2 regions of the Streptomyces sp. NPDC021100 genome follow, and region 2 is predicted to be linked to the other one. Evidence: predicted binding sites of a transcription regulator. Region 2 holds the regulator's gene; the other holds the start of a gene.
What was found. Region 2 encodes HspR, which represses chaperone genes until heat shock. Its sites were predicted from a motif close to TTGAGNNNNNNNNNCTCAA; they were not measured.

Region 1: a site for HspR is predicted at 6,044-6,062, ahead of lon (endopeptidase La). Genes of this name have one in related genera too.

Annotation. Positions count from the first base shown of each region.
Region 1 covers NZ_JBIRQH010000001.1:428,898-443,167, forward strand. Annotated here, with positions in the region: gene ACH4PU_RS01990 (class I SAM-dependent methyltransferase) at 674-1,510, shown strand; gene ACH4PU_RS01995 (Uma2 family endonuclease) at 1,535-2,038, opposite strand; gene ACH4PU_RS02000 (hypothetical protein) at 2,287-2,646, shown strand; gene ACH4PU_RS02005 (MBL fold metallo-hydrolase) at 2,678-3,538, opposite strand; gene lon (endopeptidase La) at 3,613-6,021, opposite strand; gene ACH4PU_RS02015 (helix-turn-helix domain-containing protein) at 6,129-7,163, opposite strand; gene ACH4PU_RS02020 (NAD(P)-dependent oxidoreductase) at 7,309-8,184, shown strand; gene ACH4PU_RS02025 (rhomboid-like protein) at 8,448-9,584, opposite strand; gene ACH4PU_RS02030 (spermidine synthase) at 9,797-10,531, shown strand; gene ACH4PU_RS02035 (response regulator transcription factor) at 10,622-11,359, shown strand; gene ACH4PU_RS02040 (sensor histidine kinase) at 11,376-12,464, shown strand; gene ACH4PU_RS02045 (multifunctional oxoglutarate decarboxylase/oxoglutarate dehydrogenase thiamine pyrophosphate-binding subunit/dihydrolipoyllysine-residue succinyltransferase subunit) at 12,726-14,270, shown strand, end outside.
Region 2 covers NZ_JBIRQH010000003.1:97,315-111,584, reverse strand. Annotated here, with positions in the region: gene ACH4PU_RS07005 (Uma2 family endonuclease) at 8-562, opposite strand; gene ACH4PU_RS07000 (4Fe-4S dicluster domain-containing protein) at 681-2,951, opposite strand; gene dnaK (molecular chaperone DnaK) at 3,228-5,093, shown strand; gene grpE (nucleotide exchange factor GrpE) at 5,090-5,725, shown strand; gene dnaJ (molecular chaperone DnaJ) at 5,777-6,949, shown strand; gene ACH4PU_RS06980 (heat shock protein transcriptional repressor HspR) at 6,955-7,425, shown strand; gene ACH4PU_RS06975 (GNAT family N-acetyltransferase) at 8,574-9,050, opposite strand; gene ACH4PU_RS06970 (pyridoxamine 5'-phosphate oxidase family protein) at 9,142-9,558, opposite strand; gene ACH4PU_RS06965 (Uma2 family endonuclease) at 9,584-10,138, opposite strand; gene clpB (ATP-dependent chaperone ClpB) at 10,367-12,988, shown strand; gene ACH4PU_RS06955 (YbjN domain-containing protein) at 13,135-13,683, shown strand; gene ACH4PU_RS06950 (hypothetical protein) at 13,710-14,270, opposite strand, start outside.

The sequences.
Region 1 (14,270 bases), on a different contig from region 2:
CCCGGCCCTCAGAGCCGTCGGAGACGGCCATCGCCCGCCGCAGGAAGTACGCGTCCCGACTGCCGGAGCGGCCTGGACCGACGTCCCGCCGACAGAGGACCCGACCGCGCCCTTCGTCAGGGTTTCCGCACACGGCATCGACATCGTCCCCCGCAGCCCGTCGCGGTGCATCTGCCGTGAAAGGGTTTCGCCGCCCCGTCGCGTCACCAGCGCATTCGTCACGGACGCCCAAAGGCCGGGGTCTCCGGCAACCTCCGCGCTCCCAGCCGAGAGGGGTGGCGAGTGAACAGCCTTGCCGGGGCACGCGGTCCGACGATCCGGCCCGAGTACGAGGCCGAATCAGCGGTCACTTTCTCGATGCGTTGCGCCACCTGCGGGGCCGCGTCCGAGCGCGTGGAGGATTTCACCGTTTCCCACGGCTGGTCACTCCGGCATGTGACCCGGCACCCCGACCACCTGCGCTATCGCGAGGTTATTCACCGCACTTGGCGGGCTGACCCCGCTCTCTGAGGCCGCTGAGAGCCACCCTCCGGGCCGGGGCCGCCGTGCCGGCCCCGCGCCGCGTCGGCACGCGGAGCGGCACGGCGATGCTCAGGAGGGCGCCGCGCGCCGGGACAGGCGGCGGGCGACTGACCTGACACCGCTCTTAGCGACCGCCTCGTAGAGTGCCGCCATGACGCGCAGCGACAACGACCGGCCCGGCGAGCCGGACCGCGCCCGGCGGACGGTCTTCGGGGAGGCCGCCGAGGAGTACGACGCCGCCCGGCCCGGCTACCCCGGGCAACTGTTCGCCGATGTCCTGGAGTTCGCGCGGCCCGGCGCGGAAGGGGACGTCGAGGCGCTGGAGGTCGGCGCGGGCACCGGAAAGGCGACGCTGGCGTTCGCCGCGCTCGGCGTGCCGGTGACGGCGATCGAGCCGGACCCGCGCATGGCCGCCGTCCTGGCCCGGCACCGCGCCGACCGCCCCGGGATCACCGTGCACGAGGGCGAGTTCGAGACCTGGGACGCGGCCGGCCGCCGCTTCGACCTCCTCTTCTCCGCCCAGGCGTGGCACTGGGTCGACCCGGAGGTCCGCTGGTCACGCGCCCGTTCCGTGCTCCGCCCCGGCGGCGCGCTCGCGCTCTTCCGGAACGACTGGTACGTCACCGACGAGTCCCTGCGGCAGGAACTCGTCGCCGTCCACGACCGCTTCCTCCCCGAACGCCCCCCGCACTCGATCCTCGACGAGCACCCCCGCGAGTCCGTCCGCGGCGAGCACTCCTGGGTGACCGCGGAACTCCGCGCGGACCCCGGCTTCACCGACCTCGACCACCGCGTCTACTCCACGGCGCACGAACGCTCCACCACCGGCATCACGGCCCTGCTGACGTCCCTGTCCTTCTACCGCGCCCAGCCGGAGGACACCCGCCGCCGCCTGCTCGCGGAAGTCGCGCGGGCCGTCGATGCGCAGGGCGGACGCGTCGGCCTGACGACGCAGTCGGTGCTGTTCCTGGCCCGGACACGGAGCTGAGGCCGCCGGGCCGGGCCGCTCCGGTCACTCGTGGGCGAACTCCTCGGTGTCCAGGACGAGTCCGACGACCGTGCCCGCGAGGTCGACCGGATCGCCGAACTTCACGGCGGGCTCCAGGCGGTACGCCCCGCCCTCGGGTTCCGTGTAGACGTGACAGAGTCCCGTGTACGGGTCGACGATCAGGAGGACCGGGACTCCGGCGGCCGCGTAGGCGTCCTTCTTGGGCCCGTAGTCGTTGCGTGCGGTGTCCTTCGAGATGACCTCGGCGACGAAGGCGACGTCCTGGTGCTTCCAACGGCCCTTGGCGTTCTTCTCCGCACCTTCCTTGAGGAGAAGGACATCGGCGGCGAAACCGTTCAAGTGGCCGGGGAAGTCGATGCGGACGTCCGACAGCAGCCGGCGGCGGGGGTACCGTGCGCGGAGCTGCTCGACGACGTTGGCGGTGAGGTCCCAGTGATTGTCCCGTTGCGGCCAGAAACAGACCGCTCCCTCGACGACCTCCACCTTCCAGCCCTCGGGCACGGGCATGCGTTCAAGCCATGCGAACAGCGTGTCCAGACTCACCCCGTAGTTCACCGTGTGCTCCTCTCCCCCGCCGCCGCGCGGCGCGGGCGGCCGCGGGGTACAACGCGGCGCACGGCCGCCCCGACACGCCCTGCCCGGCGAGAACCGCCCCACTCGTCCACCGCGACCGTCCGCCCTCCCGCATGCCGCCGCTCAGCGCCGTCGTCGCACAGCCGCTACCGTCGCTCCACCACACCGGCCGAGGAGGAGCCATGCGCCCAGCAGACGGCGGACAGCCGCCCGAACTCTTCCCGCACCCGGGCACGACCGTTTCCGCGCTCGGTGGGGCACTCGCCCGGGTGGCTCCCTCCCGCCTGACCGAGTTCCGGGCAGATCTCGACGCGGCCCTGACCGCCGCCGCGCAAGACGGCTCGTCCCAGCCGGTCCGGTTCTTCCGAACCACATGGGCCACGGAGATCGAGATCGAGCGCCGACCGGCCTTGGCCGCCCGCTATCGGGCAGCGCTGGACGCGGCCAACATTCTCGATCGGGACGACCCCCGCCGGCGGGACGCCATGGACGCCTGCCTGGCGCTGTACCAGGAGGCCCGTTCCGCGGCGACCGGCGGGTGACGACCGAGGCCCCGGAGGGGGTACCGCGCCCTTACTCGTCCACCGCCTCCCACTCCACCCCACCGTCCTCCGTCCGGCGGACGCGGCCGAAGGGGACGTCGGCGAAGTGGATGCCGAAGCCGAGGGTGTCGGGTGCGGTGAGCTGTTCGACGAGGTCGCGACGGAAGGCGGCGGACTGCCGCTGGTCGTGGTCGACGACGGCGGACCACTCGGGGTGGGCGACCTGGAGAGGGGTGTGCATCGCGTCGCCGAAGGCGATCAGGCTGCGGCCGCCGCCGGTGATGACGTAGGCGGCGTGGCCGATCGTGTGGCCGGGGGTGAACAGGGCCCGGACGCCCGGGAAGATCTCCTCGCCGTCGGCGACCGTGCGTACATCGGTCGCCATGGCGGCGAGGGTCTCCTCAGGCACGCCGTGCTCCACGGCGAGGTGGCGCTCCTCCCACTCCGGCCCCGCGACCAGGTGGGTCACGCCCGCCGCGGTCAACTGGGCGGACCAGCCGATGTGGTCGCGGTGGAAGTGCGTGATGGCGACCGCTTCCAGGGCGGCGGGCGGGCGGCCGAGGGCGGTGAGGTGGTCGAGGAGGGCGCCGGCCTCGATCCGCCCGACGGGGGTGCCGGGCGCGGCCGGCAGCGAGACCGGGCCGATGCCGGCGTCGATCAGCAGGGCGCGGTCGCCGTGCTCCACCAGCAGGCCGCCCACGCCGGCCACCAGGTAGCCGTCGGCGTCGAGGTATTCGGGGTGGGCGGCCCACACCTCGTCCGCGGTGGCCGGGAGCCAGCCTCGCGGCGACAGTTGGACGACGCCGTCGGGCACGTAGGTCACCTTGGTGTCGCCGAGGCGGAGGGAGCGGATGCCGGCAGGGCGATTCAGACGCGTGCGAGTGTTCGTCATGCTGCGAACAACGGGCCGCCGGCGCGCGGCATTCCCGCGTTCCGACGGCCCGTCAGAAGCGTTCTTCCGCCGCTTTACGCGGCGACCGGCACCCCGTTCCCAACGGCGGCCGTCGCCGGCTCCAGGGCCAGCTCCAGCACCTGCCGGACGTCCGACACCGCGTGGACCTCCAGCTTCTCCAGGACCTCGGCCGGGACGTCGTCGAGGTCGGGCTCGTTGCGCTTGGGGATGACGACGGTGGTGACACCCGCCCGGTGCGCCGCCAGCAGCTTCTGCTTGACGCCGCCGATCGGCAGGACCCGCCCGGTCAGCGAGACCTCGCCGGTCATCGCGACGTCCGGGCGGACCCGCCGCCCGGAGAGCAGGGACGCCAGGGCCGTCGTCATCGTGATGCCCGCGCTCGGCCCGTCCTTGGGGACGGCGCCCGCCGGGACGTGCAGGTGGACGCCGCGCTCCTTGAAGTCACCGACCGGAAGCTCCAGTTCCGCGCCATGGGAGCGGAGGAAGGAGAGGGCGATCTGCGCGGACTCCTTCATCACGTCGCCGAGCTGGCCGGTCAGAGTGAGGCCGGCGGCGCCCGTCTCCGGGTCGGCGAGGGACGCCTCGATGAAGAGGACGTCGCCGCCCGCGCCGGTGACGGCCAGGCCGGTGGCCACGCCCGGGACGGACGTGCGCCGCTCGGCCGGGTCCTGGGCGGACTCGGGGGTGTGGTGCGGGCGGCCGATCAGCGGGCGCAGCTCGTCCACGCCGATCGTGAACGGGAGCTCCAGCTCGCCGAGTTCGTGCCGGGCCGCGACCTTGCGGAGCAGCCGGGCGAGCGACCGCTCCAGCGTACGGACGCCCGCCTCGCGGGTGTACTCGCCGGCGAGCCGGCGCAGTGCCGCGTCGTCCACCGTGACCTCGCCGGGCTCCAGGCCGGCCCGTTCCAGCTGCCGGGGCAGCAGGTGGTCGCGGGCGATGACGACCTTCTCGTCCTCGGTGTAGCCGTCGAGGCGGACGAGCTCCATCCGGTCGAGCAGGGGCTGCGGGATGGCCTCCAGGACGTTGGCGGTGGCGAGGAAGACCACGTCGGAGAGGTCGAGTTCGACCTCCAGGTAGTGGTCGCGGAAGGTGTGGTTCTGCGCGGGGTCGAGGACCTCCAGGAGGGCCGCGGCGGGGTCGCCGCGGAAGTCGGAGCCGACCTTGTCGATCTCGTCGAGGAGGACGACCGGGTTCATCGAGCCGGCCTCCTTGACGGCGCGCACGATGCGGCCGGGGAGCGCGCCGACGTACGTGCGCCGGTGGCCGCGGATCTCCGCCTCGTCGCGCACGCCGCCGAGCGCCACCCGGACGAACTCGCGCCCCATGGCCTTGGCGACGCTCTCGCCGAGCGACGTCTTTCCGACACCGGGCGGGCCGACGAGCGCGAGCACCGCGCCCCCGCGCCGCCCGCCGACCACGCCCAGCCCCCGGTCGGCGCGCCGCTTGCGCACCGCCAGGTACTCGGTGATCCGCTCCTTGACGTCGTCCAGGCCCGCGTGGTCGGCGTCGAGCACGGCCCGGGCGCCCGGGATGTCGTACGCGTCCTCCGTGCGCTTCGTCCACGGCATCTCCAGGACGGTGTCGAGCCAGGTGCGGATCCAGCCGCTCTCGGGGCTCTGGTCGGAGGCCCGCTCCAGCTTGTCGACCTCCTTCAGGGCCGCCTCGCGGACCTTCTCCGGCAGGTCGGCGGCCTCCACCCGGGCGCGGTAGTCGTCGGACTCGCCGTCCGCGTCCCCGTTGAGCTCGGCCAGCTCCTTGCGGACGGCCTCCAGCTGGCGGCGGAGCAGGAACTCGCGCTGCTGCTTGTCGACGCCCTCCTGGACGTCCTTGGCGATGGACTCGGCGACGTCCTGCTCGGCGAGGTGGTCGCCGAGCTGCTTCACGGCGAGCTTCAGCCGCGCGACCGGGTCGGCGGTCTCCAGCAGCTCGACGCGCTGGGCGACGGTGAGGAAGGGCGAGTAGCCGGAGTTGTCGGCGAGCTGGGAGACGTCGTCGATCTGCTGGACGCGATCGACGACCTGCCAGGCGCCGCGCTTGCGGAGCCAGCTGGTGGCGAGCGCCTTGTACTCCTTCATCAGCTCGGTGACGGCGCCCGGCAGCGGGTCGGGGGCGGGCTCCTCGACGGCCGTGCCCTCCACCCAGAGGGCGGCGCCGGGGCCGGTCGTCCCGGCCCCGATGCGGACGCGGCGGACGCCGCGGATGAGGGCGCCCGGATCGCCGTCGGAGAGCCGGCCCACCTGCTCCACCGTGCCGAGGGTGCCGGTGCCGGCGTAGGTGCCGTCCACCCGTGGGACGAGCAGCACGCGCGGCTTGGCCCCGCCCTGCGCGGCGGCCTGCGCGGCCTCGACGGCGGCGCGGACCTCGGAGTCCGTGAGGTCCAGGGGGACGACCATCCCCGGCAGGACCACCTCGTCGTCGAGCGGCAGCACGGGCAGGGTGAGCGGTGCGGACGTCGAAGCCATGATCTCCCCTTCGGCAGGCAAGTTGAGCTATGCAGACTCAATGTCCCTGCGCGGGGAGATGTTCCCGCAGGCGTGTTCGCTGTGAGCGATCAGGTTCGCCGTGAGCCTCAGTGCCCCGCCCGCCGTACCGTCCGGCCCGGGCGGACCGATCGGCCGCCGTGGCCCGGGAAGGCGCGGCGGTAGTCCGTCGGGGTGATGCCGAAGTGCAGCGTGAAGTGGCGGCGCAGGTTGGCGGCCGTGCCCAGGCCGCTGAGCTGGCCGACGCGTTCCACGGGGAGGGTGGTGGCTTCGAGGAGGGACTGGGCGCGGGACAGGCGCTGGGAGAGGAGCCACTGGAGGGGGGTGGTGCCGGTGGCGGCCTGGAGGCGGCGGAAGAAGGTGCGGGGGCTCATGCCGGCGCGGGCGGCCAGGTCGTCGACGGTGAGGGGCTGGTCGAGGCGTTCGGTGGCCCACTGGAGGACGGGGGCCAGGCCGTCGTCGCCGGTCTCGGGGACGGAGACCTCGACGAACTGGGCCTGCCCGCCGGGGCGGTGGGCCGGGACGACGAGCCGCCGGGCGAGCTGGTTGGCGACGTTTGCGCCCAGGTCGCGGCGGACGAGGTGGAGACAGAGGTCGAGGCCGGCCGTGACGCCGGCGCTGGTGAAGACGGTCCCGTCGTCGACGTACAGCACCGAGTCGTCCACCTCCACCTCCGGGTGGCGGCGGGCCAGGGCCTCGGTGTGCATCCAGTGGGCGGTCGCCCGGCGGCCGTCGAGGATCCCGGCGGCGGCCAGGGCGAAGGCTCCGGCGCACAGGGAGACCATGCGCGCGCCCCGGTCGGCGGCGCGTCGGAGCGCGTGGAGGAGTTCGTCCGGCAGCTCACGCTCCCCGTCGACGCACGCCTCCGGAACGGACGGGATGATCACGGTGTCCGCGTCCTCCAGCCCCTCCAGCCCGTAGGGGGTGCGCAGGGTGAAGCCGAGCGGGCCGGGCGGCGGCTGGTGCGGGGACGGGCCGGCGGCGCACAGGCGCAGGTCGTACCAGGGGTCGGCGAGATCCGGGTGCGGGATGCCGAAGACCGTGCAGACCACCCCCAGCTCGTACAGGTCCCAGTAGGGGATGTCGTCGTCGATCACTGCCACGGCCACGGAACCAGCGCTCATACCGGGACAGCCTAGTGGCAGGAATTTTGCGGAGGCGGTCAGTCCTGCCACTGTCGGGGCCGTGCGGGCGGTGGAAACGTAGGGGTCACACGAGAGCGCGTCCTCTCAAGTCCCGGTACTTCCCCACGAAATGGGTGACTTTTCCATGAGCACGAAGGTGACCGTCCTCGGCCTGGGTTCGATGGGCACCGCGCTGGCCGGTGCGTTCCTGGCGGCCGGCCACCGCACGACCGTCTGGAACCGCACCGCGGGCAAGGCCGCCGCCCTGGTGGAGAAGGGTGCCGCCGAGGCCCCGGACGCCGCCGCGGCCGTGGCGGCGAGCCCGCTGGTGGTCGTCTGCCTGGCCACCTACGACACCGTCCACGAGGTCCTGGACCCGCTGGTCGGCGACCTGGCCGGGCGGACCGTCGTCAACCTCACCTCCGGCGCCCCGGAGCAGGCCGCCGAGGCGGCCCGCTGGGCCGAGAAGCACGGCTTCCGCTATCTCGACGGCGCGATCATGACGACGCCGCCCGGCGTCGGCAACCCCGACTTCATGTTCCTCTACAGCGGCTCCCCGGGGGCCCTCGACGAGCACCGCGCGACGCTCGCCGCCCTCGGCGACCCGGTGGACCTGGGCACCGACGTCACCCTGGCCTCCCTCTACGACACCGCGCTGCTCGGCCTGATGTGGTCCACGCTCACCGGCTGGGCGCACGGCGTGGCGCTCGTCGGGACGGACGGCGAGGGCAAGGCCGCCGCCTTCACCGCGGTCGCCGGCCGCTGGATGCGGGCCGTCGAGTTCTTCATGAACACGTACGCCCCGCAGGCCGACGCCCGCAGCTACCCGGGCGACGACGCCACGCTCGGCGTGCACCTCGCGGCCATCGAGCACCTCGTGCACGCCAGCGAGGCGCGCGGGGTGGCCTCCGGTCTGCCCGAGCTGCTCCAGGGCCTGGTCAAGCGGGGCATCGACGCCGGGCACGGCGGCGACAGCTGGGGCCGGCTGGTGGAGTTCGTCCGGGCGGAGGGACGCGCGTGAGCCCTCTGACGACGCCGGGCACCGCCCTCGCCCTCGACTGGGCCACCCTGGTCACCGAGACCGCCGAGCGGACCACCGCCTTCCTCGACGGCCTGGCTCCGGCCACGGCCTGGTCGCGGCCGGCCGGCCGGCTGGAGTGGTCCTGCCACGCGACGCTCGACCACCTGGCGTTCGGCATCACCGGGTACGCGGCACTGCTCACCGCCAAGCCGCGGGACCGGTACATCACCCTGTTCGCCTCGCTCGACCCGAAGGCCCCGGTCTCAGCCCGCCTGGAGGGCATCCGCGTCGCGGCGTCGTTCCTCGCCGCCGCCGTCCGCGCCGCCGCGCCCGAGGACCGGGCCTGGCACCCCTGGGGCCACTCCGACGGGCCCGGCTTCGCCGCCATGGGCGTGGTGGAGGCCGTCGTCCACACCCATGACATCGCCACCGGCCTGGGCGTCGACTGGACCCCGCCGGACGACCTGGCCGGCCCCGCCCTCGCCCGGCTGTTCCCCGGCGTCCCGCACGAGGACCGGCCCGGCCTGGCCCTGCTCCGCGCCACCGGACGGATCGCGCGGCCCGGGGAGGGGCACCTCGCCGAGTGGAGCTGGGACGGCACCGTCCGCTGAGGCGGTGGCGTCCGCTGGGGCAGTGGCGTCCGGGGCGGCGGCGACGGCCGGCGCGGGCCGGAGGGGAGCCCGCGCGGCCGGCGCCGTGTCCCGGACGTCACCGCGCAGCAGCAGCTCACAGGCGACACCGGCCAGCAGGGCGATCGGATGCCCCCAACTGGCCAGCGGGTCCGCCAGCTCCACCAGGTCCTGGGCGCACATCAGGGAGGCGGCGCCCAGCAGCCCCCACTTCCAGGGCGGGCGCTGGAGGCTCGCCAGCGCGCCGAGACAGGCCATCAGGCCGAAGCTGATGCCGTAGTCGAGCCGGTGCAGCGAGTCGGCCGGCAGCCGGCCCGCGGCGACCGCGCCGGCCACCGGCAGCTCGGTGGCCAGGGTCGCCAGGACGTGGCCGAGCAGGAAGACACCGGCCGTGCGCAGCCCGCCCACCCGCCGCTCCAGGGCGCCGAGGACCGGGGCGAACGCCCAGCCGAAGAAGGACCAGAGCCCGCCGGCGACCCACAGGGCGCTGGCGAACAGGACGACCAGCGGCCGGTCGGCCAGATGGGCCGCGTCGGTGCTGGAGTCGCGGAGCAGCTGGTTGACGGTGGACTCGTCGCCGAGCTCGGCGTAGACCGCGGTGGCGAGCAGGACGAGGCCGTACCAGAAGGTGAAGGGCGTGGCCCGAGGTGTGGGGACCAGCTGCCGCAGCCCGTGGAACCGGGTTCTGAGCGGGCGCGCCGGCCGCCGTCCGGCGGCGGTGCCGTCGGCCGGCGCGGGGGCGCCCGCCTCGGCGGGATCAGCGGCGGTCACTCGGCCGGGCTCCCTTCCGTCGACGTGCCCGGGGCGTGCCCGGACCTTCCCGGGACGCTCCGGACGGCCCGCCCGGCGGCGGGCCGCAGTACGAACAGTACGGGCCCGGGCGTCCGCCGGACCCGTCTTCGGTCCGTGAACCAGGCCACGCCTGTCAACCTCTTAACCTTCGGATGCGTCCGTCGAACATCAACGGTCTCCGGAGGTCTCCCGTGCCCGTCCCGTATGTCCCGAACGATCCCGTGACCACCCTCGACCGCCGCGACGGTCCCTACGGCGAGGTCGCCCTGCGGCGGCGCGGTCCGGCGGAGGGGGCCCGGCCGGTGTACGAGATCATCGCGAACGGCTGCTTCCTGATGGACACCTCGGACGGCCGCTCCGAGCGGCTGCTGGTGGACGCCGCGCTGAGGGCGCTGCCGGCCGGGCGGGCGGAGCCCGCGGTGCTGATCGGCGGGCTGGGCGTGGGCTTCTCGCTGGCGCACGCGGCTGCGGAGCCGCGCTGGGGGCGGATCACGGTGGTGGAACGCGAGCGGGCGGTGATCGACTGGCACCGCGCGGGCCCGCTGTCCGCCGTGTCCGGCGCGGCACTGGCCGATCCGCGCGTACGGATCGTCGAGGCGGACCTCCTCGCGCACCTGGACGCCCCGGCCCCGGCCTCCGCCACCTCCCCGGACGCCCCCGCCTACGACGCGATCTGCCTCGACATCGACAACGGCCCCGACTGGACCGTCACCGAGGACAACAAGGGCCTCTACTCCCCCACCGGCCTCGCCGCCTGCCGCGCCCGGCTCCGTCCCGGCGGAGTGCTCGCCGTGTGGTCCGCACAGCCGTCCGAGCGGTTCGAGGAAGCCCTCCGGAATGCCGGGTTCGCCGGGGTAACCACCGAAGAGATCATCGTTGCCCGAGGCGTCCCCGACGTCGTCCACCTCGCCGTCCTCGCCGCGTAGCCGTCCCCCGTCACCTGCCCGTACCCTGCTTGCCACAGTGGGAGGACCGGCACCGGAAGACGCTGGGGACGACGGCTAGGGGCGGGGCACATGGAGCAGACACACACGGGCCCGAGCGGCGCCGCAGCCTCCGCCGGGGCGCAGCGGCGGGTACTGATCGTCGAGGACGACCGGACCATCGCCGACGCCATCGCGGCACGGCTGCGGGCCGAGGGGTTCCAGGTGCGGACCGCGGGCGACGGGCCCGCGGCGGTGGACACCACCGAGGCGTGGCAACCGGACCTGCTGGTGCTGGACGTGATGCTGCCGGGCTACGACGGCCTGGAGGTGTGCCGGCGGGTCCAGGCCCGCCGCCCGGTGCCGGTGCTGATGCTCACCGCGCGCGACGACGAGACCGACATGCTGGTCGGCCTGGGCGTCGGCGCGGACGACTACATGACCAAGCCGTTCTCCATGCGCGAGCTGGCGGCGCGGGTGCACGTGCTGCTGCGCCGGGTGGAGCGGGCGACGCTGGCCGCGCACACCCCGCGGAGCGGGATCCTGCGGCTGGGCGAGCTGGAGATCGACCACGCGCAGCGCCGGGTGCGGGTGCGCGGCGGGGACGTGCACCTGACGCCGACCGAGTTCGACCTGCTGGTCTGCCTGGCGAACACCCCGCGTGCCGTCCTCTCCCGGGAGCAGCTGCTGGCCGAGGTGTGGGACTGGGCGGACGCCTCCGGCACCCGGACCGTCGACAGCCACATCAAGGCGTTGCGGCGCAAGATCGGCGCGGAGCGGATCCGGACGGTGCACGGGGTCGGGTACGCCCTGGAGACACCGGCCGCGTGAGGGGAACGGACGCGAGATGACCGGCTGTCCGCGGCCGGGCCTGCTGAGCCGCGTCTGGGAGGCGCTGCGCCCGCTGGATCCCTACCGGTCGGTCAAGGCCGCGCTCGGGTGGCTGGTGGTCGGTTCCGTGGTGATCACGACGTTCCTGGTGTTCGTCGCGTTCCGGTCGGCGACCGGGCTGCGGGTGATCACCGTCTTCTCGATCATCGCCTCGCTGCTGATCACCCAGTTCGTGGCGCACGGCCTGACCGCGCCGCTGGACGAGATGACCGAGGTCACCCGGGCGATGGCGCACGGTGACTACACCCGGCGGGTGCGGGACGGGCGGCGGGACGAGTTCGGCGACCTGGCGCACGCCTTCAACCGGATGGCGGCCGACCTGGAGGCGGTGGACACCCACCGCAAGGAGCTGGTCGCCAACGTCTCGCACGAGCTGCGGACGCCGATCGCCGGGCTGCGGGCGGTGCTGGAGAACGTGGTGGACGGCGTCTCGGCCGCCGATCCGGAGACCATGCGGGCCGCCCTCCAGCAGACCGAACGGCTGGGGCGGCTGGTGGAGCAGTTACTCGACCTGTCCCGGCTCGACAACGGTGTCGTACCGCTGCACGCCCGCGGCTTCGAGGTCTGGCCGTACCTGGCGCAGGTGCTGAAGGAGACCAGCATCGCCTGCGGCACCGGCTCCGCGCCCCGGGCCGCGCGCAAGGACGTCCACCTGCACCTGGACGTCTCGCCGCCCGACCTGACCGCCCACGCGGACGCGGAGCGGCTGCACCAGGTGGTCGCCAACCTGGTGGAGAACGCCGTCCGGCACAGCCCCCCGCACGGCCGGGTGACGGTCCGGGCGCGGCGCGGCGAGGGGCCGCAGTCGCTGGACCTGGAGGTGCTGGACGAGGGCCCGGGCATCCCGCCGGCCGAGCGGCACCGGGTCTTCGAGCGGTTCAACCGGGGCGGCTCCGGGCAGCACGGACCGGGCAGCGACGGGGGGACGGGGCTGGGGCTCGCCATCGCCCGCTGGGCGGTCGACCTGCACGGCGGCAGCATCGGCGTGGCCGAATCCCCCCGGGGCTGCCGCATCCGGGTCACTCTTCCAGGACGAGCCTCGTGATCCGAGTTGACGTAGGGTCGAAGACGGAAGCACACGTTCATCCGGATGTGGGGCACCATTCCGCGTACCCACGGAGGGGTCGGAAGCAGCCGGGGAGTCCGAAACCTCGGGTGTTTCCCGCCAAGTCATGCCCTGAAACACGGGAGCGAGTGTGACTTGCGCGACGACTGGCCCCGGTGGCCTGCATCAGGGCAGCGGACAGGCGTAGCCTTTATTCCCGCTGTCCACCACCTTAGGAAGCGGAAGAGGGCGGTTGCCGCCGTGTCGCCACAGTCCCCGAACACCTCGAGCACTTCGACCGACCAAGACGGGCAGGGCAAGAGTCCTGCTGATGTGTTCGGTCCCAATGAGTGGCTCGTCGACGAGATCTACCAGCAGTACCTCCAGGACCCGAACTCGGTCGACCGAGCCTGGTGGGACTTCTTCGCCGACTACAAGCCGGGCAAGGACGCCAATGCGCCGGCCACGCAGCAGGGGGTGACCGGGGGTACGGCTCCCGCCGCCCCGGCCGCTCCTCCGCAGCCACCCGCGGCCCCCGCGCAGGCAGCCCCGGCCCAGGCCACTCCGGCCGCCGCCGCGCCCGCCGCTCCGGCCCAGGCCGCCCCGGCTCAGGCCGCTCCGGCCGCCGCCGCGAAGCCGGCCGCCGCGAAGCCCGCGGCCAAGCCCGCCGCCGCGCCGGCGACCGAGGCCCCGGCCGGCCCGGAGTACGTGACGCTGCGCGGCCCCGCCGCCGCGGTCGCCAAGAACATGAACGCCTCCCTGGAGCTGCCGACGGCCACGTCCGTCCGCGCCGTCCCGGTGAAGCTGCTGTTCGACCAGCGCATCGTCATCAACAACCACCTCAAGCGCGCCCGGGGTGGCAAGGTCTCCTTCACGCACCTCATCGGCTACGCCATGGTGCAGGCGCTGAAGCTGATGCCGTCGATGAACTACTCCTTCACGGAGAAGGACGGCAAGCCCACCCTCGTCAAGCCCGAGCACGTCAACCTGGGCCTGGCGATCGACCTGGTGAAGCCGAACGGCGACCGCCAGCTCGTGGTGGCGGCCATCAAGAAGGCCGAGACCCTGAACTTCTTCGAGTTCTGGCAGGCCTACGAGGACATCGTCCGCCGCGCCCGCGTCGGCAAGCTGACGATGGAGGACTTCACCGGCGTCACCGCGTCGCTGACCAACCCCGGCGGCATCGGCACCGTGCACTCCGTGCCGCGCCTGATGCCCGGCCAGGGCCTCATCCTCGGCGTGGGCGCGATGGACTACCCCGCCGAGTTCCAGGGCACCTCGCAGGACGCCCTGAACAAGATGGGCATCTCGAAGGTCATGACCCTGACCTCGACCTACGACCACCGCGTCATCCAGGGCGCCGCGTCGGGCGAGTTCCTGCGGATCATGAACCAGCTGCTGCTGGGCGAGAACGGTTTCTACGACGACGTCTTCGAGGCGCTGCGGATCCCCTACGAGCCGGTCCGCTGGCTCAAGGACATCGACGCCTCGCACGACGACGACGTCACCAAGGCCGCCCGCGTCTTCGAGCTGATCCACGCGTACCGGGTGCGCGGCCACGTCATGGCCGACACCGACCCGCTGGAGTACCGCCAGCGCAAGCACCCCGACCTGGACATCACCGAGCACGGCCTCACCCTGTGGGACCTGGAGCGCGACTTCGCGGTCGGCGGTTTCGCCGGCAAGTCGATGATGAAGCTGCGCGACATCCTGGGCGTGCTGCGCGACTCGTACTGCCGCACCACCGGCATCGAGTTCATGCACATCCAGGACCCCAAGCAGCGCAAGTGGATCCAGGACCGGGTC
Region 2 (14,270 bases):
GCACGCGTTACGAGTGGTAACGCGGAAATTCGGAGGTGTCGACGGTCCACTCGCCCACGGGGACCTTCTCCCCGAACGCGTACTCGTGACGACCGCGGTAGCACCGCTGCCCGTCGGATCCCGGCCCGGGATCGGACATGACCATCACGGTGCCCTTGCGCGGGTCGATCAGCAGGTAGAGGGGGATGCCCAGAGCCGGATAGTCGCGCGCCTTCTGCGCGTAGTCGTTCGCATGGTTGGACGGGGAGACGACTTCGGCGGCGAGCTCCAGATCCCTGGGGTGGAACGGGCCGGGTGTGTCCATGGCCGGCTCGGGCAGGACGACGAGGTCCGGCCGACGGAGGATGCCGAGCTCCGGGTCCTCCACGTCTCCGCCGGTGTGGGCCACGAGATCGTCCGGGAGCTGCCGGTCGAGCTGCCGGCGCAGCCGCATGGCCACGAGCTCGTGCGTGCCGGACGGGCTCGTCATCATGACGATGGTGCCGTCCGAGATCTCGACCTTGCCCGCGTCGGGCAGGGCGGACAGCTCGTCGGCGATGGCGCGCATGCGGGCGTAGTCCATGACTATCTCCTGCTCGGTCCGGGCGAGCGCTGACGGAGTCATCGTCCCACGCCCCACTGACAACGGCCGGGCCCCGCGAAGTCCGCGGGGCCCGGCCGTCGTCACCGTACGACAGGCGCTACTTCACCGGCTCCGGGTCCGGTTCCGGCGCGGCGGCCGTCTCGCCGTCGCCCTCCGGCTCCACCGGCGTCTTCACCGACTCCAGCAGCAGCTGGGCGACGTCCACGACCTGGATGGACTCCTTGGCCTTGCCGTCGTTCTTCTTGCCGTTCACCGAGTCGGTGAGCATGACGAGACAGAACGGGCAGGCGGTGGAGACGATGTCCGGGTTGAGGGACAGCGCCTCGTCCACGCGCTCGTTGTTGATGCGCTTGCCGATGCGCTCCTCCATCCACATGCGCGCGCCGCCGGCGCCGCAGCAGAAGCCGCGCTCCTTGTGGCGGTGCATCTCCTCGTTCCGCAGGCCCGGCACCTTGGCGATGATCTCGCGCGGCGGCGTGTAGACCTTGTTGTGGCGGCCCAGGTAGCAGGGGTCGTGATAGGTGATCAGACCCTCGACCGGGGTGACGGGGACCAGCTTCCCCTCGTCCACGAGGTGCTGGAGCAGCTGCGTGTGGTGGATGACCTCGTACTCGCCGCCGAGCTGCGGGTACTCGTTGGCGATCGTATTGAAGCAGTGCGGGCAGGTCGCGACGATCTTCTTCTTCGACTTCTCGACCTTGACGCCCTCCTCCGCATCCTCGCCGAAGGCCATGTTGAGCATCTCGACGTTCTGCTGACCGAGCTGCTGGAAGAGGAACTCGTTGCCCAGGCGGCGCGCGGAGTCACCGGTGCACGCCTCGTCGCCGCCCATGATGGCGAACTTCACGCCCGCCATGTGTAGCAGCTCCGCGAACGCCTTGGTGGTCTTCTTGGCGCGGTCCTCCAGGGCGCCGGCGCAGCCGACCCAGTACAGGTAGTCGACCTCGGTGAGGTCCTCGATGTCCTTGCCGACGACCGGGACCTCGAAGTCGACCTCCTTGGTCCACGCCAGGCGCTGCTTCTTGGCGAGGCCCCAGGGGTTGCCCTTCTTCTCCAGGTTCTTGAGCATCGTGCCTGCCTCGGACGGGAACGAGGACTCGATCATCACCTGGTAGCGGCGCATGTCGACGATGTGGTCGACGTGCTCGATGTCCACCGGGCACTGCTCGACGCAGGCGCCGCAGGTGGTGCAGGACCACAGGACGTCGGGGTCGATGACGCCGTTCTCCTCGAGGGTGCCGATGAGCGGGCGCTCGGCCTCGGCGAGGGCGGCGGCCGGGACGTCCTTGAGCTGCTCCTCGGTGGCCTTCTCGTTGCCTTCCATGTCCTTGCCGCCGCCCGCGAGCAGGTACGGCGCCTTGGCATGCGCGTGGTCGCGCAGCGACATGATGAGCAGCTTCGGGGAGAGCGGCTTGCCGGTGTTCCAGGCGGGGCACTGCGACTGGCAGCGGCCGCACTCGGTGCAGGTGTCGAAGTCGAGCAGGCCCTTCCAGGAGAAGTGCTCGATCTGGGAGACGCCGAACTGGTCGTCCTCGCCCGGGTCCTCGAAGTCGATCGGCTTGCCCGCGCTCGTCATCGGCTGCAGCGCGCCGAGGGCGACGTCACCGCTGGACTCGCGCTTGAACCAGATGTTGGGGAAGGCCAGGAAACGGTGCCAGGCCACGCCCATGTCGGTCTTGAGGGAGATCGTGATCATCCAGATGAAGGACGTCGCGATCTTGATCATGGCGACCAGGTAGGTGAGGTTCTGCAGCGTCTCGGTGCTCAGCCCCCGGAAGGCCGCGACCAGCGGGTACGAGGCGAAGTAGCCGGCCTCGTAGCTCTCGACCCCGTGCTGGGCGCCCTCCAGGCCGCGCAGCGTCACGATCGAGCAGCCGACGATGAGGATGACGGCCTCGACGAAGTACGCCTGGCCGAAGTTGGAGCCCGCGAAGCGGGACTTGCGTCCCGGCTTGCCCGGCTTGCTCAGCTGCCGGACGACGATCAGGGCGAGGATGCCCAGCGTGGTCGTCGTGGCGAAGAACTCGACCCAGAGCTCGTAGGGCAGCCACTCGCCGATGAAGGGCAGCAGCCAGTCGGCCTTGAAGAGCTGCCCGACGGCGTTCACGATGGTGATCAGGAGGGAGAAGAAGCCCAGCGCGACGCCCCAGTGGGCGACGCCGACGAGGCCCCACCGGTTCATGCGGGTGTGGCCCAGGAACTCCTTCGCCACCGTGACCGTGCGTCCCACCGGGTCGTCGGTGCGGGTGCCCTTGGGCACCGGCTGGCCCAGTCGCATGTGCTGGTAGATCTGCAGGACGGCACGGCCGAGCAGCGCGAAGCCGACCGCGATGAGGACCAGCGACACGATGATCGCGGCGAGTTGCATGGTTGGGGCTCCTCGGACCTGCGAAAGCGGGATTACTACTCGGTAACTTATCCAGTCCGTACGAGACTACTCACTCTCGCGCGTGCGATATACCCGCACCGCCGGTGATCTGCGTCGCGCAGGCGACCCTCAGCGGCCGCGGAGCGACGGCGCCGGCCGGACCCACGAATAAGGGACGCATAAGAGTTGAGCCCGGTCGACTCAGCTCCGTTGACAGTCCGCCATCCGTGTTGCACCCTTGAGTCTGTTCCACTCAAGTCAGCTGGAGGAATCGACATGGCACGTGCGGTCGGCATCGACCTGGGTACGACGAACTCCGTCGTCAGTGTTCTCGAAGGCGGTGAGCCCACCGTCATCACCAACGCCGAGGGCGCCAGGACCACGCCGTCCGTCGTCGCCTTCGCGAAGAACGGCGAGGTCCTGGTCGGCGAGGTCGCCAAGCGCCAGGCCGTCACCAACGTCGACAGGACCGTCCGGTCGGTCAAGCGCCACATGGGCACCGACTGGAAGATCAACCTGGACGGCAAGGACTTCAACCCGCAGCAGATGAGCGCCTTCATCCTGCAGAAGCTGAAGCGGGACGCCGAGGCGTACCTGGGTGAGAAGGTCACGGACGCGGTCATCACCGTCCCGGCGTACTTCAACGACTCCGAGCGCCAGGCCACCAAGGAGGCCGGCGAGATCGCGGGCCTCAACGTCCTGCGCATCGTCAACGAGCCGACGGCCGCCGCGCTGGCCTACGGCCTCGACAAGGACGACCAGACCATTCTCGTCTTCGACCTCGGTGGCGGCACCTTCGACGTCTCGCTGCTGGAGATCGGCGACGGCGTCGTCGAGGTGAAGGCCACCAACGGCGACAACCACCTCGGTGGTGACGACTGGGACCAGCGCGTCGTCGACTACCTGGTCAAGCAGTTCCAGAACGGTCACGGCGTCGACCTGTCCAAGGACAAGATGGCCCTCCAGCGCCTCCGCGAGGCCGCCGAGAAGGCCAAGATCGAGCTGTCCTCGTCCACCGAGACCACGATCAACCTGCCCTACATCACGGCCTCCGCCGAGGGCCCGCTGCACCTGGACGAGAAGCTCACCCGCGCCCAGTTCCAGCAGCTCACCGCAGACCTCCTGGAGCGCTGCAAGACCCCGTTCCACAACGTCATCAAGGACGCGGGCATCGCCCTCTCCGAGATCGACCACGTGGTCCTGGTCGGCGGCTCCACCCGGATGCCCGCCGTCGCCGAGCTCGTCAAGGAGCTGACCGGCGGCCGCGAGGCCAACAAGGGCGTCAACCCGGACGAGGTCGTCGCCATCGGCGCCTCGCTCCAGGCCGGTGTCCTCAAGGGTGAGGTCAAGGACGTCCTGCTGCTCGACGTCACCCCGCTGTCCCTCGGCATCGAGACCAAGGGCGGCATCATGACCAAGCTGATCGAGCGCAACACCACGATCCCGACCAAGCGCTCCGAGATCTTCACGACGGCCGAGGACAACCAGCCGTCCGTGCAGATCCAGGTCTACCAGGGCGAGCGCGAGATCGCGGCGTACAACAAGAAGCTCGGCATGTTCGAGCTCACCGGTCTGCCCCCGGCGCCGCGCGGCGTCCCGCAGATCGAGGTCACCTTCGACATCGACGCCAACGGCATCATGCACGTGGCCGCGAAGGACCTCGGCACGGGCAAGGAGCAGAAGATGACCGTCACCGGCGGCTCCTCGCTGCCGAAGGACGAGGTCGACCGGATGCGCGAGGAGGCCGAGAAGTACGCGGAGGAGGACCACAAGCGCCGCGAGGCCGCCGAGACCCGCAACCAGGCCGAGCAGCTCGTCTACCAGACGGAGAAGTTCCTCAAGGACAACGAGGACAAGGTCCCCGGCGAGGTCAAGGCCGAGGTCGAGACCGCGGTGACCGAGCTGAAGGAGAAGCTGAAGGGCGAGGACGTCGCGGAGATCCGCACCGCGTCCGAGAAGGTCGCCGCGGTCAGCCAGAAGCTCGGCCAGGCCATGTACGCCGACGCGCAGGCCGCCCAGGGCGCCCCGGGCGCCGAGGGTGCCGCCGGTGCCGGTGCGGGCCAGCAGGCCAAGGCCGAGGACGACGTCGTCGACGCCGAGATCGTGGACGAGGACAAGCCGAAGGGCGGTGCGTCGGCGTGACGGAGGAGACCCCGGGCTTCGACGAAAAGCCTGAAGGCACTCCCTCCGACGACTCGGCCGACGAGAAGGGCGCCGGTCCCGCCGACAAGGCGGGCCCGGCCCCGGCCGGGGAGGAGCTGGTCGAGGTAGGCCTCCAGGCGCAGCTGGACCAGGCGCAGGCCGCGCTCAACGAGCGCACCGCGGACCTCCAGCGGCTCCAGGCGGAATACCAGAACTACCGCCGGCGCGTCGAGCGCGACCGGGTGCAGGTCAAGGAGGTCGCCGTCGCGAACCTCCTGTCCGAACTGCTCCCCACGCTCGACGACATCGGCCGCGCCCGTGATCACGGCGAGCTCGTCGGCGGCTTCAAGTCCGTCGCCGAATCGCTGGAGACGGTCGTGGCGAAGATGGGCCTCCAGCAGTTCGGCAAGGAGGGCGAGCCCTTCGACCCGCTGGTCCACGAAGCCCTGATGCACAGCTACGCGCCGGACGTCACCGAGACGACGTGCGTGCAGATCCTGCAGCCGGGGTATCGCATCGGCGAGCGCACGATCCGCCCCGCGCGGGTCGCGGTCGCCGAGCCGCAGCCGGGCGCCCAGGGCAAGGCCGAGGGCGAGTCGGACGAGGAGAGCGGTGGCCCGGACGAGGGCTGACGCGATGAAGCACGGCACTGACCGCACGCACCGGGAGGAGGGACGCCGGGGATGAGCACCAAGGACTTCGTGGAGAAGGACTACTACAAGGTCCTCGGCGTGCCCAAGGACGCGGCCGAGGCCGACATCAAGAAGGCGTACCGGAAGCTCGCCCGCGAGTTCCACCCGGACGCCAACAAGGGCGACGCCTCGGCCGAGGAGCGGTTCAAGGAGATCTCCGAGGCGTACGACGTCCTCGCGGATCCCAAGCGCCGCAAGGAGTACGACGAGGCGCGGGCGCTGTTCGGCAACGGTGGCTTCCGGCCCGGTCCGGGAGGCGCCGGCGGCTCCTTCAACTTCGACCTGGGCGACCTCTTCGGGGGCGCCCAGGGCGGGGCGGGGGCCGGCGGCTTCGGCGGCGGGCTGGGCGACGTCTTCGGCGGCCTCTTCAACCGCGGCGGCGGCACCACGCGCACCCAGCCGCGCCGCGGCCAGGACATCGAGTCCGAGGTGACGCTCAGCTTCACCGAGGCGGTGGACGGGGCCACGGTCCCGCTGCGGATGTCCTCCTCGGCGGCCTGCAAGGCGTGCTCCGGCACCGGCGACAAGGCCGGCACCCCGCGGGTCTGCCCGACCTGCGTGGGCACCGGCCAGGTGTCGCGCGGCTCCGGCGGCGGCTTCTCGCTGACCGACCCCTGCCCCGACTGCAAGGGCCGCGGGCTGATCCCCGAGAACCCCTGCGACGTCTGCAAGGGCAGCGGCCGGGCCACGTCCTCCCGCACCATGCAGGTCCGGATCCCGGCGGGCGTCTCCGACGGCCAGCGGATCCGGCTGCGCGGCAAGGGAGCGCCGGGCGAGCGCGGCGGACCCAACGGCGACCTGTACGTCGTGGTGCACGTCGGCTCCCACCCGGTCTTCGGACGCAAGGGCGACAACCTCACCGTCACCGTGCCCGTCTCCTTCCCGGAGGCGGCGCTCGGCGGCGAGGTGAAGGTGCCCACGCTCGGCGGCCCGCCGGTCACCCTGCGGATCCCGCCGGGCACGCCCAACGGGCGCACCATGCGGGCCCGCGGCAAGGGCGCGGTGCGCAAGGACGGCACCCGCGGCGACCTGCTGGTCACCGTGGAGGTCGTGGTTCCCAAGGATCTCGACGACAAGGCCAGGGACGCCCTGGAAACCTTCCGCGACGCCACGGCGGGTGAGGACCCGCGCGCGGAGCTGTTCCGGGCGGCGAAGGGAGAGTGACCGTGATGAACGGCGACGGCCGCACCCGTCGGCGCTTCGAACCCGCTCAGCCGTACGAGCTGACCGATGAGTCGCCCGTGTACGTCATCTCGGTCGCGGCTCAGCTCTCGGGCCTGCACCCGCAGACCCTGCGCCAGTACGACCGCCTCGGCCTGGTCTCGCCCGACCGCACGGCCGGGCGCGGCCGCCGCTACTCGGCCCGCGACATCGAACTGCTCCGCCAGGTGCAGCAGTTGTCGCAGGACGAGGGCATCAACCTGGCCGGCATCAAGCGCATCATCGAACTGGAGAACCAGGTCGCCGCGCTGTCGGCCCGGGTCGCCGAGCTCCAGGCGGTCGTCGACGGCGCCGCCGCGGCGATGCAGCAGCGCGAGGCGGCGGTGCACGCGTCGTACCGGCGGGACCTGGTCCCGTACCAGGAGATGCAGCAGACGAGCGCGCTGGTCGTCTGGCATCCGCCGAAGCGGGATCGCTGATCAACGCGCGTTGACCGCTGATCCGTTCGTCGTCCGAGAGGCCCGTCCCCGATGAGGGGGCGGGCCTCTCGCGTTGGGGAAATGATTCTCCACAGGGGGTTTTCCACAGGCGTGGCGGAGGCCGCCGGAGGCCGTCACACTCAGTGAGCATGAGCGCGGAAAAGAGCGGTGGAGCACGGAAGTTCGCGGCGGTGACCGCGTTGGCGGAGACACAGGACGGGGTCGTGGCCCTGTCCCAGGCGGAGGGGCTGGGCTGGTCGCGGTGCGGGCTGCGGCGCCGGCTCAGGAAGGAGGGCTGGCAGGCGGTGCGTCCGGGCGCTTTCGCGGCGCCGGGGCGGTCGGCCGGATTGACGGCGCATCTCTGGGCACAGCAGCTGGCCCGGCCGGAACTCGTGGTCAGCCACTGGGCGGCAGCCCTGGTGCACGGTGTCGAACGGCGCGTGGAGAGACCGGAGTTCACCGCTCCGGCCGGCGGGCGGGGAGTGCACCGCCTTCCGCTGCGCCCGGACGAGGTGACGCGCAGCGCGGGGCTCACGGTGACGACGGTCCCCCGCACCCTGGCCGACCTCTTACGCGCGGGGCCGCGGGACGACGCGCTGGTGGCGGTGGAGTCCGCGGTGAGCCGCCGGCCGGGCGGAGAACGGGGCTCGCGCGGACCGCTGACCGTTCTCGACGCCGTCCGGGACGCGGTGCGGGACGGCGCGGGGATGCGCGGCGGGAGACGGGCGCTGGACTGGCTGGCCCTCGCCGACGAGCGGGCGGGCTCCCCGGCGGAGACGATCGCCCGGCTGCGGATGAACGACGCGGGCCTGTACCCGGAACCCCAGGCCGAGTTGCTGCTCCCCGGCGGACGCCGGGTGTACCCGGACTTCTTCTTCAGGGAGCGGGGGCTGGTCGTGGAGATCGAGGGCTACGCCTGGCACGGCGGCCGGGCCCGGCACCAGCGGGACATCGCCCGCTACAACGAGCTGACGCGCTGCCCCGAGGTGCGGCGGGTGCTCCGGTTCACAGCCGACGATGTGTCACCGGCCGGTATCGCTGGTGCGGACGGTCGGCCGGGTGCTGGAGGGCAGCCGATGGGCGTCCCCTCGCCGTCCGGATCGGGACGGCGGCGACGGGTCGTTCCCGGAGGACTGCTTCGCCGGACGTCAGGCGGGGGACCGGCGGGACGTCGCGTCCTCCGGCGTGAGGTCGCGGGCGAGCACGATCTCGCCGTCGTCCAGGTCGCCCGTCTCGCCGAAGCCGGCCGCCCGGTAGAGCCGGAAGGCGACGTGGTTGCCCGGTACGACGCTGAGGCGCATACGGGTGTGCCCCGCCGTGCGGGCTCGGTCGAGGACGGCGGCCAGGCCGGCGTGGCCGAGCCGCTGTCCCTGGAAGCGTTGGTCGATCATGTAGCGGGAGAGCGAGACGGTCCCGGGGATGTCCTCGGACGGGTACAGCAGGGCGAAGCCGATCAGCTCGGAGCCGTGCAGCAGGGCGAGCGGGTCGGCCGTCGGGTACGCCCAGGCGTCGGCCAGCGAGCGGACGTTGGGGGCGACGAACTCCCGTTGGCCGGGCCCCACGTCCAGGGCGATGACTGCCTCGTAGGTGTCCACGGTGACCGGTTCGCAGTGCACGGGGATCATGCGCGGCATCCTAGGCAGCGGGGTCGGAGGCGTCACTCGGGTTCCGCTCCTCCGTGGGCCGCCGCGCCGCTTCCGCGCTCTCCGTGGTCTCTCATACGAGCCGCACCGAACCCATGGCCCGCGTCACCGTGATCTCGATCAGGACGCGGTCGGGGCTGGGCTCGGGGGTCCGCTCGTAGCGCTCCGCGTAGCGGGCGACCGCGTCGGCGACGGCGTCCGGCTCCGTCCGGACGACGGCCGTGCCCTCCAGGGTGGCCCACAGCCCGCCCGGAGCGACCTGGCAGAGCGCGACGCGGAGGCCGTCCGGGCCGGCCGCGAGGACGTTGGAGACCTTGGCGCTCTGCTTGCGGGTGATCACCCGGGCTATGGACGTCTCCGGGTCGAACGTGGCGCCGACCGGCACGACGTGCGGGCTGCCGTCCCGGCGGAGGGTGGTGAGGGTCGGGAAATGGCGCTCGCGCCAGAACGCGACGTAGGCGTCCGGCAGGTTGCGGAGGTCGTGGGCCATGGCCGCCAGGGTAGTGGTCCGGGAATCAGAGGAAGTCGGTGGTGTCGAGATCGAAGTCGAAGGGGGCGGGGAGGGGGAGGGCCTTGCCGAAGGGGATGCTGTGAACCTCCGCGTAGTCCTCCCTCACCGGTTCGGCGAAGAGGGTCACGGTGCTCTCGTCGCGGTCCACGAGGAGATAGAGGGGGATGCCGGCGCGGGCGTAGCAGTGGCGCTTGGCGACGCGGTCGCGTTCCGGCTTGCTGCTGGTCACTTCCGCGACCGTGGCGATGCCGTCCGGGGACATCCAGGTCGGCGCGCCACGGAAGAGGCGTCGTTCCCGTGGGGCGAATGCGGCGTCGGGGATGGCGTAGTTCTTCGGGCAGGAGCCCCCTCGGGGCGACTTCAGACCCTTGTTTCCCGAGTACTGCATGCGGACCTTCGCGTGGTCGTACATCTGCGCGACGATCAGCTCGATGGCGTCCTCGTGGTCGCCGTCCGGCGCCGGTGACACGACGATCTCCCCCTCGATGAACTCCGCCCGGAACCCCTCAGGGGTCTCCATGGTCAGGAAGTAGTCCAGGAGGGTCTCTTCCGGCGTCATAAGCCTTGGTCTTGTGCCATAGCCGTCATGCTGCACCTCCCCGTGGTCGAACGCCAGCATCGCGCCCCGCCCCCGGTGGCGGGCCGTTCGTCGTACCGGTTCACTCGCAAGGGGGAGTGCCCGGCCGGACTACCGGTGCGTGGGTTGAGTGGAATAGACTCAACTTATCGCACGTTGCCTCAAGCAGGACCCAGAAGCGAAAGCGAACCCGAGGAGGAGCTCCCCGTCGTGGATGCCGAGCTGACCAACAAGAGCCGTGAGGCGCTGAGCGCCGCCCATGAGCGGGCCGTGTCGGCCGGGCATGCCGATATGACCCCCGCCCACCTGCTGCTGGCCCTGCTGGCCGGGCAGGAGAACGAGAACCTGCTCGACCTGCTGGCCGCCGTGGAGGCGGACGCCGCGGTGCTGCGCGGCGGGGCCGAGCGGGTGCTGGCCGGGCTGCCGAGCGTGCAGGGGTCGACCGTGGCGCCCCCGCAGCCCACCCGGGAGCTGCAGGCGGTGCTGGTGGACGCCGGGGAGCGGGCCCGCGACCTGGGGGACGAGTACATCTCCACCGAGCACCTGCTGATCGGGCTGGCAGCCAAGGGCGGCCGGGTCGCCGAGCTGCTGGAGCAGCAGCGGGCCTCCGCCAAGCGGCTGCTCGACGCGTTCGAGAAGGCGCGCGGCGGGCAGCGGGTGACGACGGCCGATCCCGAGGGCACGTACAAGGCGCTGGAGAAGTTCGGCACGGACTTCACCGCGGCCGCGCGGGACGGCAAGCTCGACCCGGTCATCGGGCGGGACCACGAGATCCGCCGCGTGGTGCAGGTGCTCTCCCGCCGCACCAAGAACAACCCGGTGCTCATCGGCGAGCCGGGCGTCGGCAAGACGGCCGTCGTGGAGGGGCTGGCGCAGCGGATAGTGAAAGGCGACGTCCCGGAGTCGCTGAAGGACAAGCGGCTGGTCTCGCTGGACCTGGGCGCGATGGTGGCCGGCGCCAAGTACCGCGGTGAGTTCGAGGAGCGGCTGAAGACCGTCCTGGCGGAGATCAAGGCCAGCGAGGGCCGGATCATCACCTTCATCGACGAGCTGCACACCGTCGTCGGCGCGGGCGCCGGCGGGGACTCGGCGATGGACGCGGGCAACATGCTCAAGCCGATGCTCGCCCGCGGCGAGCTCCGCATGGTCGGCGCGACGACGCTGGACGAGTACCGGGAGCGGATCGAGAAGGACCCGGCCCTGGAGCGGCGCTTCCAGCAGGTGCTGGTCGCCGAGCCGTCGGTGGAGGACTCCATCGCGATCCTGCGCGGGCTCAAGGGCCGCTACGAGGCGCACCACAAGGTGCAGATCGCGGACGCGGCGCTGGTCGCCGCCGCCACCCTCTCCGACCGCTACATCACCTCCCGGTTCCTGCCGGACAAGGCGATCGACCTGGTCGACGAGGCCGCCTCTCGGCTGCGGATGGAGATCGACTCCTCGCCGATGGAGATCGACGAGCTCCAGCGGGCCGTCGACCGGCTCAAGATGGAGGAGCTGGCGCTCCGCAACGAGACGGACGAGGCGAGCAAGGAGCGGCTGGCCAAGCTGCGCCGCGACCTCGCCGACAAGGAGGAGGAGCTGCGCGGGCTCACCGCGCGCTGGGAGAAGGAGAAGCAGTCCCTCAACCGCGTCGGCGAGCTGAAGGAGCGCCTCGACGACCTGCGCGGGCAGGCCGAGCGCGCTCAGCGCGACGGTGACTTCGACACCGCGTCCAAGCTGCTCTACGGCGAGATCCCGGCCGTCGAGCGGGAGCTGGAGGAGGCCGCGGAGGCCGAGGCCGAGCAGGAGGCGGCCTCCCGGGACCTCATGGTCAAGGAGGAGGTCGGCCCCGACGACATCGCCGAGGTGGTGGCGGCCTGGACGGGCATCCCGGCGGGCCGGCTGCTGGAGGGCGAGACCCAGAAGCTGCTGCGCATGGAGGAGGAGCTGGGCAAGCGGCTGATCGGCCAGGAGGAGGCCGTCCGGGCGGTCTCCGACGCGGTGCGCCGCTCGCGCGCCGGGATCGCCGACCCCGACCGGCCCACCGGTTCGTTCCTCTTCCTCGGCCCGACCGGCGTCGGCAAGACCGAGCTGGCCAAGGCGCTCGCGGACTTCCTGTTCGACGACGAGCGGGCGATGGTCCGCATCGACATGAGCGAGTACGGCGAGAAGCACTCGGTCGCCCGGCTGGTCGGCGCGCCCCCCGGCTACGTCGGCTACGAGGAGGGCGGCCAGCTCACCGAGGCGGTGCGGCGCCGGCCGTACACCGTGGTGCTGCTGGACGAGGTGGAGAAGGCCCACCACGAGGTCTTCGACATCCTGCTCCAGGTGCTGGACGACGGTCGGCTCACCGACGGCCAGGGGCGGACGGTCGACTTCCGCAACGCCATCCTCATCCTCACCTCCAACCTGGGCTCGACGTTCCTGGTCGACCCGCTGCTGAAGGAGGAGCAGAAGAGGGAGAAGGTGCTGGAGACGGTCCGGACCGCGTTCCGCCCGGAGTTCCTCAACCGGCTCGACGACATCGTGGTGTTCCACCCGCTGGGCACCGGCCAGTTGGAGCGGATCGCCCGGATCCAGATCGACCAGCTCCAGCGGCGGCTCGCCGACCGGCGGCTCACCCTGGACGTCGACGAGTCCGCGCTGCGCTGGCTGGCCGCGCTCGGCCACGAGGGCCCGGACGAGGCGCCCGACCTCACCTACGGCGCCCGGCCGCTGCGCCGGCTGGTGCAGACCGCGATCGGCGACCGGCTGGCGCGCGCGATCCTCGCCGGCGAGGTGCGGGACGGCGACACGGTCCGCGTCGAGCGGGTCCCGGACGGGGACGGCCTGTCGGTGCGAGCGGCGTCGTAACGGCGGCGGCCCGCCGGACCGGACTCCGGACGGCCCGGGAACGCACCCCCTGGCGCGTGGTCGGTGAGCGACGCATGCGCCAGGGGTTGCGGGGCAGGGGCTGGTGTGGGGGAGGATGGCCGCAACCGTACGAAGGGAAATCCACGGTGAGCATCGACCCGTCCTCGATTCCGAATTTCGGGGGCCAGCCCGAGCCGCAGCCCGAAGAGACGGGCCCGGCCGGTCCCGTCATCCCCGACCAGGACCTGGTCAAGCAGCTCCTGGAGCAGATGGAGCTGAAGTACCTCGTGGACGACGAGGGTGACCTCGCGGCTCCGTGGGAGCAGTTCCGTACGTATTTCATGTTCCGCGGTGAGGAGGAGCAGCAGGTCTTCTCCGTGCGGACGTTCTACGACCGGCCGCACGGCATCGACGACAAGGGCAAGCTGCTCGAGGTCATCGACGACTGGAACCGCCGCACTCTGTGGCCGAAGGTCTACACGCACACCAACGACGACGGCACGGTCCGCCTCATCGGCGAGGCCCAGATGCTGATCGGCGTCGGGGTGTCGCTGGAGCACTTCGTGTCCAGCACCGTCAGCTGGGTCCGCGCCTCGGTCGAGTTCGACCGCTGGCTGGTGGAGCAGCTGGGTCTGGAGGAGGACCTGGAGTCCGGCGACGGCGACGGCGGCGACAAGCCCGACGCCGACGCCTGATCCTCCGGACGACGCCGGCCCGGGGCCTACATGGGCAGCCGGGCCGCCGTCACCAGGTAGGTCCCGTACACGAACGAGAGCCCGGCCAGCGCGCCGACCGTCACCGCGACGGTGCGCGACCGGGCTCTCGTCATGCCCAGGGCCAGCGGGATCAGCAGCGGGAAGGCGGGCAGCAGGAAGCGCGGCTTGGACGCGAAGTAGCTGGAGCCGCCGAGGGCGATCACGCACAGCACCAGGGTGTAGGCGAGCAGCGGGGCGGGCGGCCGTTCCAGCACGAGGAAGACGAGCGCGACCAGCGCGACGACCAGGACGCCCAGGGAGCCGTAGTACGCCATCCCGTCGCGGCCGGTGAACAGGTGCCGGACGAACCGGAACGCGTCGGCGCCGAAGTCGAACCGCGACCCCCACCGCCGCTGCACGGTGAAGTAGCCCAGCGGGCCGAACCCCGAGCGGTAGCCGGCCCACAGTACGTAACCGGCCCACCCCAGCGGGGCGAGCGCGAGGCCGGTCCACAGCCGCCAGTCGGCGCGGGAGCGCGGTTCCCGGCGCAGGACGGCCAGGGTGGCGCAGCCGACGGCGGCGGCGAC